Regions from separate parts of the Gardnerella nova genome, predicted to be linked through region 3. Evidence: riboswitches for the same ligand, from Rfam matches in the RefSeq annotation. Region 3 holds a riboswitch; each other region holds the start of a gene.

Region 1 (2,269 bases), 200 kb from region 3:
AGTCGCAGAGGCTTGGGCTGCGGAAGTTGCGGAACTGCGGGCGCGCGCAAAAGCGACGGAATCCAACGCAAACGAGCCAACCATAGCTACGCACACCGCGAGATTGGAAAGGTTAGTGAAATATGTAAGCGACATCCAACCTTCCCAGGAAGCCGCCATGCCATAAACGGACGCGACTATTGCAATTGCGCGGATTGCAGTGCGCGAGGCATATTCGTGATTGGTGAGTGGGGTTTGTTGCTTTAGCGCGGAATCGTTCGTCATGTTATCTCGCTTTCGTAACTTTAATCACTTATTTTTTACCATACTCATACTTACACATCGGAAAGGGAAAATCTGTAGAAGAAATTGCAAAAATGCGGCGCACTTTTTGTAGATACGTTCAAACGCCGGGAAATCTCCCGCAAATGTTCCATAATTACGCAAATCCAGCAACATTTGCCGGAGAAAAAACTCCCGCAAATGTTCCAAAAATTGACCAAAACGCTCGCGCGGATTGCGACGCGCTCGCTACGAAACTCGCGTTGGAAGTCCCCCGGACTTCCAACTTAAGCGAGTTTCCGCTCCGAGTTGCCTTCGCGCGCTAAATCGCAGCGCTCAGGCAGGTCGTCGCGCAAACGCCGGGAATTCTCCGGCAAATGTTCCATAAAAGCGACAGTCCCTTTACAGCGCTGTACAGAAAATAACGGAATCTCGCCAAAAAACGACAGTCCCTTTACAACGTTGTAAAGAAACTAACGAAATCTCCCTAAAAAGTGACAGTCACTATACAACGTTGTAAAGAAACTAACGAAATCTCCCCAAAAAGCGACAGTCCCTATACAGCGTTGTAAAGAAACTAACGCACGCTAAATCGCAGCGCAGAAGAAAGTAAGTCACGAACAAAAGATATAGTCGAAGGATGGTTCGGAGTGCGCAATCGCCGCAAAATCGCGGACGGCGCTGAGATTACATCCGCAGAACCTGATCTAGATAGTGCTAGCGAAGGGAAACATTATGACAAAAGATAACGCCCCAGAAACCAATAACTGCAACGAAGCAAACGCAACCAACGCAACCAAAGTCGACACCTGCTTCTCCGCGCGCGCCCGCCGCCGCATGTTCCTTGCCGACGTGCGCCAATGCGTCGAACGCGTGCGCGCAACGCAGCCACTCACCCACTGCATCACGAACGTAATCGTGCAAGACATCACCGCCAACGCGCTGCTCGCCGCAGGAGCCTCACCGATTATGGTCACCGACCCGGAAGAAGCGCGCGAACTCACCCAAATCGCCACCGGCGTGCTCATCAACGTCGGCACATTCCACCAGCCGGAAACTTCCGAATACATGCGCGCCGCCGTTGAAGGCTGCGAAAAAGCCGATACCCCATGGGTGCTTGACCCGGTTGGCATTGGCGTGCCGGCGCTCGCCCCACGCACGCGCTTTATCCACGAAATCGTTAAGCACCACCCTACCGTAATTCGCGCGAACGCTTCCGAAATCATGGCGCTCGCCGGCAAGGAAAGCAACGGCAAGGGCGTTGATTCACACGATAGCGTGAACGACGCGCTTCAGGCCGCGCGCGAATTGGCTAAAAAGTACGGCTCAGTAGTGGCAGTTTCCGGCGAAAAGGATGCGATTTACGGTCACGGCTGCTTGGCTCGCGTAACAGGCGGCCACGCAGCTATGACTAAAGTCGTTGGAACCGGTTGCGCTTTGGGAGCGTTGGTTGCAGCGTACGTTGGAGCAAACCCGGAGCGCCCGCTCGCCGCAACTGTTGCTGCGCACGTGCACGCCGCCGCCGCTGGAACTTGGGCCGCCCGCCAAACCACGGCTCCCGGCACATTCCGCACGCTGTGGATGGACGCGCTTTCAACGCTGAGCGTAGACGACATGCTTGAGCTTACTAATATTGAGTTTACTGTGGAACCTGTGGATTGGACGCTGTACTTGGTTACGGATCCGCGCATGGGAAATCGTCCGGAAGAAGAAGTGGCCGTGGAGTCGATTGAGGGCGGCGTTACGGTTGTGCAGTTGCGCGACAAGTATTCCGACGACGCTGAGATTGCGGCTAAGGCTAAGAAGTTGCGTCACGCGCTTATTGATTCCGGACACGGCGATGTGCCCGTGTTTATTGACGATCATGTTGATTGCGCGGCTCGGCTTGGTTTTAACTTGCATATTGGGCAGAAGGATACGCCGTTTGTTGAGGCGCGAAAGGCGATGCCGGCTGAGTGGATGGTGGGGCTTTCGTGCGCGCGCCCGGATTTGATGGAGAAAGCGTACC
Region 2 (2,269 bases), 520 kb from region 3:
CGGATGATCCGCACCCTTCATTGGCTTATGCGTGCGACCACGCCATTCCTTAGAAGCCTTACCGCGCTTAATAGCGCGCTTGCCATCGTCTTGGAGATTACGCCTGCGTCCTTCATACTCTACAACATCACCGCGGTCGCGAATCCAATCGAGACGAAGTGGAGCTAAACCTTCTTTAGGATCGCACTTTGGACCTTCCGTATTGTAGTCCTTAAAAGGCGGGTTAGGTCCCACGCCTGGAGTATCCGAAAGCTTAATTTCCGTGTACGGAACCTCCAAATCGTAGGAACCGTACTCGTATTCAAAATGAACAGGAGTTGTTTTGCGAATATGCGCCTTGTCTCGCTGAGTGCAACCGCGAGCCGCAATATCAACACGTTGTTGCTTAGCTAATTTTGCTGCATCTTTTGCTTCTTTAGCGTTAATAAACGTCGGCTTCTTTTCTTCAGATGGTTTTGAAGACTTTTCTTCTGTATTTTCCGCTACGATTACGCGTTTAGCGTAACCATGTTTTACTTCACCCCGTACAGCTTTCCAACGTTCAACAAATTCACGCATAGTGGATTCTGGTGTTTCTGAAGCATAAAGCGGCTCGGAAACGAAGAAGCCCGCAGCTTTAGTTCCTGCGATCATAGACACATCGTCAAGTTGCGTTTTGCCACCAACCAAAACCGGAAAATCACTCGCAGAGCAAATCGTATTAATTTTTGCTTCGTCAAGCGTAGTATGATTTGCTTCCAATTCGTAGGAGGCAGTAGTATTTTCGCATCCTTCTTCAGGATTGTGCATGGCAGTTACGCAAATATAATCAATGCAACCATCCGGAAGCTCATTAATAACTTTGACTAAACTTTCGGTTTCAACAGACAAGCCAATAATAGCGTCCTCTCCAAGCAAAGCACGTGCTTCTCGAGGTTCCATATCGCTTTGGGCAAGGTGAATGCCGTCAACTTTGATACTTTGATTTCTAGCTTGCCAAGCAACGTCAACTCGCTCGTCAATAACAAACGTTACGGAATCGCACTTATTGTTATCTTCAATAATTTGAGCGATATCGCGAGCAATAGTTGTAATTTCCTTAGCGTTTTCATTGTTGCAATGCAGGCGAACAAGTGTCGCTCCAGCGCGTAAAGCGTCGTCAACAATATCTGTAAGTGGTCGATTATTACAAGCTTGTGGGTCTGCAATAAAGCAGGCGTTTATATTGAATTGGTCACGCATCGAGGCATACGGATAATTCGAGGTCATATGAGAATCATTGCTCCCTACGTTGTATTAACTAACAGGTTCTAAGGGTCAGGTTTTCGCCTATCTCAGCCTTCTTACGAAAGCTCCCCTGCAAAAAATGAATCGTTGGCTAGTTTACACGATTATATGACCTTAACAAGTTACGGTATGTTGTGAAATTCAGCGCTCGTGGTGATTAATGTAGCTGGAAATAAAATCTCCCAAACTTTGCACGATTTGCACGAGAATAATGCAGAGTACCACGGCCACAGCCATTACATCGTACTGGTAACGCTGGTAGCCGTAACGAATAGCAATATCGCCAAGACCGCCTGCGCCTACGGTTCCAGCCATTGCGGAGAAACCAAAAAGCGTAATAAAGGTAAGAGCAGCTCCACGAATAAGCGAAGGTAACGCTTCCCACAACAATACTTTGCGCACAATCTGCAATTTACTAGCGCCAAAGCTTTGTGCGGCCTCAATTAAGCTTCCGTCAACTTCTGCCAACGACTGTTCGACAATACGAGCAACGAATGGGGCAGCGGTAACAACCAGCGGCACAATAGCACCCGGAACACCAAGGGAAGTGCCAACAATCAGGCGAGTGAACGGAATTAAAGCTACGAGCAAAATAATAAATGGTATCGAACGCACAATATTAACTATCCAACCAAGAACAGCATTCAACGGCGCATTTGGGCAAATACCTTTCTTGCCGGAAGTAATCAGCAACACGCCAATAGGAAGGCCAATAACGTATGCCAACACTGTTGCGATTGAAGTCATAACTAAAGTATCGAGCACGCCTTCAACCAGCAAATCACCGTATTCGCTCGTAAATTGTGTAACAGCTTCCAACATATTATTTCACCTCATTCGTAAGCGTATGAGCAGCAGCAGGCTTTTTACGATGATTTTCTTGCTTTTCGTCTGCAATAAGCGTGCGCAAAATATCACTTTGTGGATTCGCAAATAATTCTGTGGTATCGCCTAACTCCACAATATGACCGCCGTCAATCATCGCGACGCGATCGCAAATATT
Region 3 (2,269 bases):
TGACGACGATTTGCATAATTCAACCTTTATTAACGTCTATTAAAATTGCGTTACTAGAAACGTTTACTAGAAACTTGCGTAACTAGAAGCGAGCAGGATCGCAGCTTTCCAAGAAGCCCTTTTCCTTCTCAGTCAACTCTTGCTCAAGCACAAGCTTTGTAGTCAAAGAAGAACCCAAAGCGGTGAGCAAAATACCGTGACGGAAGTAGCCAGTGGAAATCGTAGTATGCGTCTTAGGATCAATACCAATGAACGGCAAATCGTCTGGAGTTCCAGGGCGGCCGCCAGCGGTAACCTCAGTAATCGAGCATTCCTGAATGCCAGGAAGCACGCTTGCAGCATCGCGAAGCAAGTCGAGCACGCCGCCAACCTTTGGAATATCGCGGTCGTCTTCGCGAGAAGTAGCGCCGAGCACAAGCTCGCCTGTTTCCTTAGCGCGAGGGACCAAATAAACTGGACGGTCATGCACAAAACCACGAACCACAGAGCTCAAAATTGGGCGCAGAGGCTCTGGAATAGTCATGCGAATCATATCGCCCCACACAGCGCGAAGCTTAAGCTGCGGAAGCATATCCTTAGCACCCAAGCCGGATGCCAAAACTGTGTCCGGTCCTAAATCATCTGGAGTCGAAGCGCGACGCTCAATAACAACACCGCGCTTTTCAAGTGCATCAATCATAGCTGCAGTGAAAAGACGAGGATTGATTTGATGGTCGTCCGGCACGCTTACAGCGCCAGCAATAGTTGGCGAAAGAGCAGGCTCAATTTCACGAAGCTTACTAACAGAAATATGCTCAGCTCTACGGCCGTAACGATGCTGCAAGTTTAGCAACTCGTTTACGTGCTCGTTATCTGCAGCGTCGCCGCCAATTACGTAAGAGCCGCACTCTAAGTAGCCGGTTGGCTTATCGGTGTACTTTGCAACCGAATCAACCAATTCCTTATACATGGTTGCAGACTCGAACATAAGTGGATACAACGCTTCTTGCTGATATTGCATTTCTGCGGTAGGCGCCAACATGCCGGCAGCATGGTGAGAAGCACCCGAAACTGGATCCGGATCAATAATACTGACTTTTACGCCAGCTTCCGTAAGTCTCCACGCTGTTGCTAAACCGATAATACCTGCACCAATAATACGAATATTTCGCATATATACTCCTTCCCTACGGCGGCATTACCCGCATCAGGTTTCCGGTCGGCTTCCGCCCTCTCAGCCTGTATAGAACAAGCTCCCGGGAGCATAGTTTGTGTTTCAAACTATGCACTTACAGCAAAATATTGCGGCCTTTTACAGCACTTTCACGCACGTATGCATACTTGCTTTGAAAATAGCCAGCAATTTTCGCGAATTTAATTTTGTAAATTTATATCACGCAGCTGCAAAATGGAAACGACATTGCTGACTTTTCACATCGCAACTAATGCAAAATTTTAACACTTTTATGAAGAACAGGCGCTAATTATCATAAAAAATAGGGCTTTATTTGTTTAATTTCGTATTAATTACGTTTAATTACCTACCACACTAATTACACTAATAAAAAACGTGCCGGCGTGAACTCATGGGAGAAAGTTCACACCAGCACGTTGGCTGCAATGTTAATTACATAAAGTAACTAACGCTTATTTGCGATTCTTGCGACGTCGCACTACGAAACCTGCAATACCTAATCCAGCAAGGGTCGCAGCAAGACCTGCGAATGCCGAGATGTTTGCACCGGTATCCGCAATCTTGCCACCGTTAGACTTTCCTTCGTTGCCAGCAAGCCGCTTTGACAGAGCATCCTTTGCGTTTCGCAAAGCGTTAAGTGCTTCGTCAACCTGAGCTTGTGTGGCGTTAGGGTCAGAAAGCACCTGCTTAGCGTGGTCGAGCGCGTTCTGGTAGTTCTTGGCTTCCGGCGTATTAGCAACAGTGACATACGAATGCGTGTATGCATTTTCGCCGTTGCCGATAGTGCTCACGGAATTATCTACTTCAACCTTCAGAGCAGATTTGTCAACGGTTTCTACTCTTCCAACGGTGCTTGTTCCGAACCCATTAGCAGAACCGTTATTATAGACGCCGCTATAGCTGCCGCCACTATAATTGCCGCCACCGTTATAATTGCCGTAGCCATTTTCGTTCGCGTCACTATCGTCGCCAAAGTCACCCAAATCACCAAGGCCGTCGAAGTCAAAATCGTCACCACTGTTGTAGTTGTCAATAATTCGCTGCCTTGCTTCCTTAAGCTTTCGCAACGCATCATCAACCTGCTTTTGGGTAGCC

The links. Region 3 has a riboswitch for thiamine pyrophosphate ahead of thiO (glycine oxidase ThiO). Riboswitches for the same ligand answer to the same signal wherever they lie in the genome.
Region 1: another riboswitch for thiamine pyrophosphate. It lies ahead of thiM (hydroxyethylthiazole kinase); the one in region 3 lies ahead of thiO (glycine oxidase ThiO).
Region 2: another riboswitch for thiamine pyrophosphate. It lies ahead of thiC (phosphomethylpyrimidine synthase ThiC); the one in region 3 lies ahead of thiO (glycine oxidase ThiO).

What each region holds. Positions count from the first base shown of each region.
Region 1 is NZ_CP058369.1:1,093,558-1,095,826, forward strand. Features, by position in the region: gene HXT56_RS04435 (hypothetical protein) at 1-264, opposite strand, end outside; gene HXT56_RS04440 (hypothetical protein) at 408-587, shown strand; TPP riboswitch at 898-1,007, shown strand; gene thiM (hydroxyethylthiazole kinase) at 997-2,269, shown strand, end outside.
Region 2 is NZ_CP058369.1:776,157-778,425, reverse strand. Features, by position in the region: gene thiC (phosphomethylpyrimidine synthase ThiC) at 1-1,248, opposite strand, end outside; TPP riboswitch at 1,246-1,348, opposite strand; gene HXT56_RS03240 (methionine ABC transporter permease) at 1,408-2,088, opposite strand; gene HXT56_RS03235 (methionine ABC transporter ATP-binding protein) at 2,090-2,269, opposite strand, start outside.
Region 3 is NZ_CP058369.1:1,296,489-1,298,757, forward strand. Features, by position in the region: gene thiS (sulfur carrier protein ThiS) at 1-16, opposite strand, end outside; gene thiO (glycine oxidase ThiO) at 83-1,153, opposite strand; TPP riboswitch at 1,145-1,249, opposite strand; gene HXT56_RS05090 (peptidase) at 1,627-2,269, opposite strand, start outside.